DNA from 3 places in the Nocardia sp. NPDC050435 genome. Region 3 is predicted to be linked to each of the others. Evidence: riboswitches for the same ligand, from Rfam matches in the RefSeq annotation. Region 3 holds a riboswitch; each other region holds the start of a gene.

Region 1 (2,256 bases), on a different contig from region 3:
ACCGGGACCGCGCGGATGCCGGTGGCGGGGACGGCGGCCAGGAAGAAGTCGCGGACGGCCTGCTCGGCCAGCGGGCGCAGCGGGGTGGGGACTTCCTCGGGCACCATGCCGCCGAGAACCTCGTCCAGGGTGCCCATTTCGGCGATACCGCCGCGGCGGGTGTCCAGGTTCAGCCAGGCGACGCGCATGCCGGTGACGCCGCTGCGGCCGGGATCGGAGGGGACGAAGGTGAACATGGTCTGGCCGGATTTCACGGCGTCCAGGTCCAGCCCGGGGATGACGATGTTGTGCTTCGGCCAGGGCCCCGGCACCGCGCCCGCCATGGCGGGCTTGCCCAGGGTGGCGCCCGGGCCGCCACAGAACGCCGCGGTCGGATACAGGAACGGGGTGACGCCCAGCGCCTCCAACGCGGTCAGCGCCTCGGAGCCGGCGACCGCCGAGCGATCGGCCGCCGCGCCGACGCGCGCAGGCGCGTCGTCGGCGTAGGCGGTGCCCGGGGCGGCCAGCGCGAGCCCGGCCAGCGCCAGGGCGGGCACCGGCGCGGCCAGCGCGACGGCCACCGCGGCGCGGGCGAGTCGAGCGCCGAACGACTTCGTGACGGACACGGCGGACCTCCTCGGCAGCGGGTGAGCGAGGCACCAACGGTACGTCAGCAAACCGGCGGGCCAGGCGGATTGCGGCACCGCACAGCTTCGGCGCGGCGAGTGCCGCCACTCGGCAGTCACCAACGGCCGCGACCATAATCCACGCCACCACCGCCGCCGACCAGTGCTGCGCTCACCGTGATTTCTACTCTTGCCGCCGAGTTCGCTTGCTCCCCATGATGTTCGGGCACCATCCAGAGCGATCGAGAGACCTGGCTCGCCGACGTCGCAGCAACCCCCCGGCACGCCGGGTGCGGGTGCTTCCGCCAGGACCGATGGAGGACCCGACCATGAGCACCGCCTACCGGAATACGCCGTCATGAAGTTCCTGCTTTTCACGCTGGTCACCCGGACACCGGATCCGCACACCGGCGTGCTGCCCGAGACGCACGAGCGGCTGCGGTCGGTGGTCGGGCAGGCCCGGCTGGCCGAGGAACTCGGCTACGACGGCTTCGCCGTCGGCGAGCGGCACGAGGATCCGTTCCTCTCCGCCGCGCCCCCGGTGCTGCTCAGCCACATCGCGGCCGTCACCCGGCGGATCACGCTGTTCACCGCGGTGACGACCCTGAGCCTGCTGGACCCGGTACGCGCCTTCGAGGACTACTCGACGCTGGACAACCTCGCCGGCGGCCGCCTGGAGCTGATCATCGGCAAGGGCAACGGCGCCGCGCAGGCGGAGCTTTTCCACGTCAGCACCGCCGACCAGTGGGACCGCAACCGGGAGGGCTACGAGCTGTTCCGGGCGCTGTGGGCCAGCGACCGGGTGACCTGGTCCGGCCGCTTCCGCCCGGAGCTGGTGGCGGCCAAGGCCCTGCCCCGGCCCTACCAGCCCACGATCCGGATCTGGCACGGCAGCGCCACCAGCCGCGAGTCGGTGGAATTGGCCGCACGCCATGGTGATCCGCTGTTCTCGGCCAATGTGACCAATCCGATCGAGCCCTACGCCGAGCTGGTCCGGCACTATCGCGAACGCTGGGCGCACCACGGGCACGATCCCGCCGACGCGCTGGTCGGCGCGGGCACCGCGGGCTTCCACGTGGCGCCCACCTCGCAGGAGGCGCTGGCGGTGTACCGCCCGCTCTTCGAAGCCCGCCTGGCCCTGTCGCGCCGGCTCGGCCTGCCGATCGTGTTCGAGACGCTGGCAGACTTCGCGCAGCGCTCCTCGGCGCTGATCGGCAGCCCGGAGCAGGTGCTGGACAAGGTCGGCCGCCAGCACGAGCGATTCGGGCACGAGGTGATCCACCTGTCGGCCGAACCCGACGGCCGCACCGAAGCACAGCATCGCGGCAGCCTCGAGCTGTTCCAGCAGGCGGTGGCGCCGGAGTTGCGCCGCCGCATTCCCAGTCGTCCCCTGGCCTCCGGCCGCAGTCCCGAATTCTCTGGAGTTACACCGTGATCCGCACCCGTCCTCGCTTCGCCACCCTCGTCGGCGCGCTCGCCGCGGCCAGTACCCTGGCCGCCTGCGGCAGCGACACCGGCGGCGCGGGCGGCGACGCCGGACCGCCCCAGCCCGGCGGCACCCTGCGCTACGGTCTGTCGCAGGCGCCGTCGTGCTCGGATCCCACGCAGGCGGGCAGCAACCAGACGCTCTATGTCACCCGGCAGATCGTCG
Region 2 (2,256 bases), on a different contig from region 3:
CCACCGCTGGCGCGGTATGGGTCACGGGATTCTCCCTCGGGTTCGTTCGGAAGTACGCAGAAGATCCTGACACCGCGCGACTTTTGGCGTCAAGAGAAAAATGTCGCGATGCGACATTTGACTCATCCGGTCAACTAGGGGAATGGGCTGCGTTACAGTGAGGCATGCTCGACACATCGACCGGCAGCGCCGCCGATCCCGGACCAGCGCGGGGCGGTGGCACCACGGCACCCGCTGGACTGCGCGAACGCAAGAAGCAGCAGACCCGGGCGCGGATCATCGAGGTCGCGCTGGACCTGTGCGACGAGCACGGTTTCGAGGCGACGACCGTCGAGCAGATCGCCGACGCCGCGGACGTCTCGCCGCGCACGGTCAACCGGTACTTCGAGATCAAAGAGGACATCATCCTCGGCCCGGTCGAGGATTTCGGCGAGGCCGTCGCCGGCCGGCTGCGGGCCCAGCCGACGATCGGCAACCCGCTGCAGGCGCTGTGCGACGCCTTCCTGGACATGGTCGAGCGCGGCGCGCGCGCCGACGCGAGCGACGCCGTCTCGCTGCGCCGCTTCCAGAAGATGCAGCGCATCGTGCACAACAGCCCGGCCGTCAATACCCGGGCGATGGAATTCGGGGACCGCAAGTCCGCGGCGCTCGGTGCGGCACTGGCCGACCGGCTCGAGGTGGCGCCCGGCTCGCTCACCGTCCGCCTGGCCATCGCGACCTGGCAGATGATGTGCCACATCGCCTTCGCCGAGGACGAGGAGCTGATCCTCAGCGGAGATCCGGAACAGGCGGCCGCCGCGGCCCGCACGACCGTGCTCGGCGCGCTGGCCGAGCTGCGCCGGCTCTGTTGCGGCCCGACCGCCGATTAGGGCCGCTACCGGCGGTTTCGCCGTGCCCGACGGCGATCGCCTCGACATGATTTCAATGGTTGACCGACCGCCAGTTACCATGTTCGTTAGGTCATGAGTGCCAGCGCGAAGCCCCGGCTCGCTGGTCGGCAACCCTCCAGCAGCGGTGGGGTGCTCCGGGTGATGACCCGGCTCTCGAGGGACGAGAGCAAGCGCGCTGTTCAGGAGGCCCCCACATGTGTGCACAAGTTCACCGCCACAAATTCGCGGTTTGCCGTGCGATCGGCCGGCTGGCGTGACCGTGGAGACCGAACCGAGCGCCCGCTGCCTACTACCCGCGCCGGACGGCCGGCTCGGCACGATCGCGATCGGGGACGTGCGCCTGGAGAACGGCGCCGTGGTCCCGGACGTGCGGCTCGCGGTGCAGCGCTGGGGTGAGCTCTCGCCCGCGCTGGACAACGTGGTGCTGGTCGAGCACGCGCTGACCGGTGATTCGCACGTCGTCGGCGCCCCCGACGGGCTGCATCAGTTGGCCGGCTGGTGGGACGGCATGGTCGGGCCCGGTGCGCCGATCGACACCGACGAATGGTGTGTCATCGCCACCAACGTGCTCGGCGGCTGCAAGGGCAGCACCGGCCCCGCCTCGCTCGCGCCCGACGGCAATCCGTGGGGTTCGCGTTTCCCCGAGATCTCCATCCGGGATCAGGTGACCGCGGAGATCGCCCTGATGGATCTGCTCGGCATCGACCGCCTGGCCGCGGTCGTCGGCGGTTCGATGGGCGGTATGCGGGTGCTGGAGTGGATGATCGGCGCCCCGCGGCGCGTCGCCGCGGCGCTGGTGCTCGCGGTCGGTGCGCGCGCCACCGCCGATCAGATCGGCACGCAGACCACGCAGATCGCCGCCATCAAGGCGGATCCGGATTGGCAGGGCGGCGATTATCACGGCACCGGCCGCGCCCCGATGACCGGCATGGGCCTGGCGCGGCGCATCGCGCACCTGACCTATCGCACCGAGGGCGAGCTGGATCACCGCTTCGAGAATCACGCCCAGGGCACCGAGGATCCGTGGCGCGGCGGCCGGTACGCGGTGCAGAGCTACCTCGAGCATCAGGCCGAAAAGCTCTGTGCCCGTTTCGATCCCGCCACCTATGTGCTGCTCTCCGAGGCGATGAACCGGCACGACGTCGGCCGCGGCCGCGGCGGCGTCGCGGCGGCGCTGGCCTCGACGCCGGTGCCGTGCGTGGTCGGCGGCGTCGATTCCGACCGGCTCTACCCACTGCGCAGCCAGCAGGAACTCGCCGACGGGCTGCCGGGTTGCGCCCGCCTCGAGGTGGTGCACTCGCGCGACGGCCACGACGGATTTCTCACCGAGGCGGCCGCAGTGTCCAAGCTGCTGCTCGAGACCATG
Region 3 (2,256 bases):
CTGCGCCCACGATCGCGATGCGGAGCGGGCGAGTGCCGGCGGCGTGAGCGTCGGCCCCGGAGGCGGCAGCCTGGGTAACCACGGAGGGGCCGGGAACGCCGCCGGTGGATTCAGCACTCTGTTCGGTCATCTCTTACGCGCACCTTCGGTCGAAAAATAATGGCGTTCTTCTTAGCCTAGGCTAAGTCGAGCGGCCGCTGCGGTTTGCCCCTGACGATGCCGACGCTGGCGCTGCTGGCTCGTAACTGCACGGCCCCCAGGTCGCTTCCCGGACACCACCGCCTCGGGTGCGGGCAGCGGGCACGGTTCCCGCGATTCTATCGGGAAGCCACCCCGGGGCTGCACGGGTGCCTCTCACCAGGGATAAGGGATCATGGCCGGATGAGCAAGCAGCAGCCAGCGCCCGAGGACGAGCCCATCGCGGTCGATCAGACCGACCAGCGGTCGATGACGCCGTTCATCGCCGCCGCGATCGTCGCCGCGATCGTGCTGATCGCCGTGTTCGCCGGCGGGCTGCTGTCCCCGGCTGAGAAAAATGTCACAGAAGCCGACCGGATCTCGGCGGCGGTGAGCAACTACGTCGGCGGGCGCGCCCAGAGCGACGAGGTGCCCGCACCGGGGACCGCGTGCGCCGGATTCGACGAGGCCAAGTCCCCGCTCGCCGCGCAGTTCGGCGCGGGCGGACGAAAGTCCGTGGAGATCGCCAGGATCGAAGGGCACAGCGTCAACGGCGACAAGGCCAAGGCCACCGTCACCACCAAGGCCGGCGACAAGGAGACCACCGAAACCTGGAATCTGGTCCGCGTCGACGGCCGCTGGCTGGTCTGCGGGTAGGTCGCGTTCCGGTGTTTGACAGCCCGGCCCCTGTCCAGGCAATCTCAGTCCAGGTCATGAGCACCAGCGCCAAGCCCCGGCTCGCTGGTCGGCAACCCTCCTCCGCGGTGGGGTGCTCCGGGTGACGACCTGGCACGCATCCGAACCCCGATGCGGCAAGTGCGGATTCACAGGAGGATCGCAATGACTTACGCCGGTGACATCACCCCGCAGCAGGCGTGGGACCTGTTGCGCGAGCACCCCGAAGCCGTCCTGATCGACGTGCGCACCGAAGCCGAATGGCGCTTCGTCGGCGTACCCGACACCACCGCGATCGAGCGCCCCACCGTGCTCATCGAATGGGTGGACGGCACCGGCGCCCGCAACCAGGCGTTCGCCGACCAGCTCGGCAAGGCCCTCGACGGCCGCGCGCCGGACGCCCCCGTGGTGTTCCTGTGTCGCTCCGGCCAGCGCTCCGCGCACGCCGCTACCGTGGCCACGCAGCTCGGCATCGCGCCCGCCTACAACGTCGACGAAGGCTTCGAGGGTCCGCTGGACGCCGCGGGCCACCGCGGCGGATCCGGGTGGCGGGCCCGCGGGCTGCCGTGGCGGCAGTCGTGAGCCCGAATTCTGTGGAGGAGCAGTCATGATCACCGGTGGTGCGTTCGACAAGCCGCTGCCCGAGGGCGTCGGCCCCGGAACCCTCAGCGTGCGCGGCGGATTGCGGCGCAGCGGATTCGAGGAGACCTCCGAGGCGCTGTACCTGAGCTCCGGCTTCGTCTACGAGAGCGCCGAAGCGGCCGAGGCGTCGTTCACCGGCGACATCGAGCACTTCGTCTACTCCCGCTACGGCAACCCGACGGTGGCCATGTTCGAGGAGCGGATGCGGCTGATCGACGGGGCCGAGGCGTGTTTCGCCACCGCCAGCGGCATGTCCGCGGTGTTCACCGCGCTCGGCGCGCTGGTCGGCGCGGGTGACCGGCTGGTGGCCGCGCGCAGCCTGTTCGGATCCTGCTTCGTCGTCTGCAACGAGATCCTGCCGCGCTGGGGCGTGGAGACCGTCTTCGTCGACGGTGACGACCTGGACCAGTGGGAGCAGGCGCTGTCGGTGCCGACCCAGGCGGTGTTCTTCGAGACGCCCGCCAACCCCATGCAGACCCTGGTCGACGTGCGCCGGGTCACCGAGCTCGCGCACGCGGCCGGCGCGAAAGTGGTGCTGGACAACGTCTTCGCCACCCCGCTGCTGCAGCGCGGCTTCGACCTGGGCGCCGACATCACCGTGTACTCCGGCACCAAGCACATCGACGGTCAGGGGCGCGTGCTCGGCGGCGCCATCCTGGGCCCGCAGGACTACATCGACGGCCCGGTGAAAAACCTGATGCGCCACACCGGCCCGGCATTGAGCCCGTTCAACGCGTGGACCTTGCTCAAGGGGCTGGAGAC

What was found. Region 3 has a riboswitch for S-adenosylmethionine ahead of AB0I43_RS39800 (rhodanese-like domain-containing protein). Riboswitches for the same ligand answer to the same signal wherever they lie in the genome.
Region 1: it holds a riboswitch for S-adenosylmethionine, as region 3 does, so the genes downstream of both, AB0I43_RS12045 (LLM class flavin-dependent oxidoreductase) here and AB0I43_RS39800 (rhodanese-like domain-containing protein) in region 3, are expected to answer to the same signal.
Region 2: it holds a riboswitch for S-adenosylmethionine, as region 3 does, so the genes downstream of both, AB0I43_RS22860 (homoserine O-acetyltransferase) here and AB0I43_RS39800 (rhodanese-like domain-containing protein) in region 3, are expected to answer to the same signal.

What each region holds. Positions count from the first base shown of each region.
Region 1 covers NZ_JBFAJW010000003.1:747,063-749,318, reverse strand. Annotated here, with positions in the region: gene AB0I43_RS12050 (hypothetical protein) at 1-605, opposite strand, end outside; SAM riboswitch class I at 832-926, shown strand; gene AB0I43_RS12045 (LLM class flavin-dependent oxidoreductase) at 964-2,040, shown strand; gene AB0I43_RS12040 (ABC transporter substrate-binding protein) at 2,037-2,256, shown strand, end outside.
Region 2 covers NZ_JBFAJW010000007.1:289,470-291,725, forward strand. Annotated here, with positions in the region: gene AB0I43_RS22850 (MFS transporter) at 1-25, opposite strand, end outside; gene AB0I43_RS22855 (TetR/AcrR family transcriptional regulator) at 165-869, shown strand; SAM riboswitch class IV at 959-1,069, shown strand; gene AB0I43_RS22860 (homoserine O-acetyltransferase) at 1,144-2,256, shown strand, end outside.
Region 3 covers NZ_JBFAJW010000021.1:1,083-3,338, reverse strand. Annotated here, with positions in the region: gene AB0I43_RS39810 (FAD-dependent oxidoreductase) at 1-19, opposite strand, end outside; gene AB0I43_RS39805 (hypothetical protein) at 382-834, shown strand; SAM riboswitch class IV at 887-1,002, shown strand; gene AB0I43_RS39800 (rhodanese-like domain-containing protein) at 1,018-1,434, shown strand; gene AB0I43_RS39795 (O-succinylhomoserine sulfhydrylase) at 1,460-2,256, shown strand, end outside.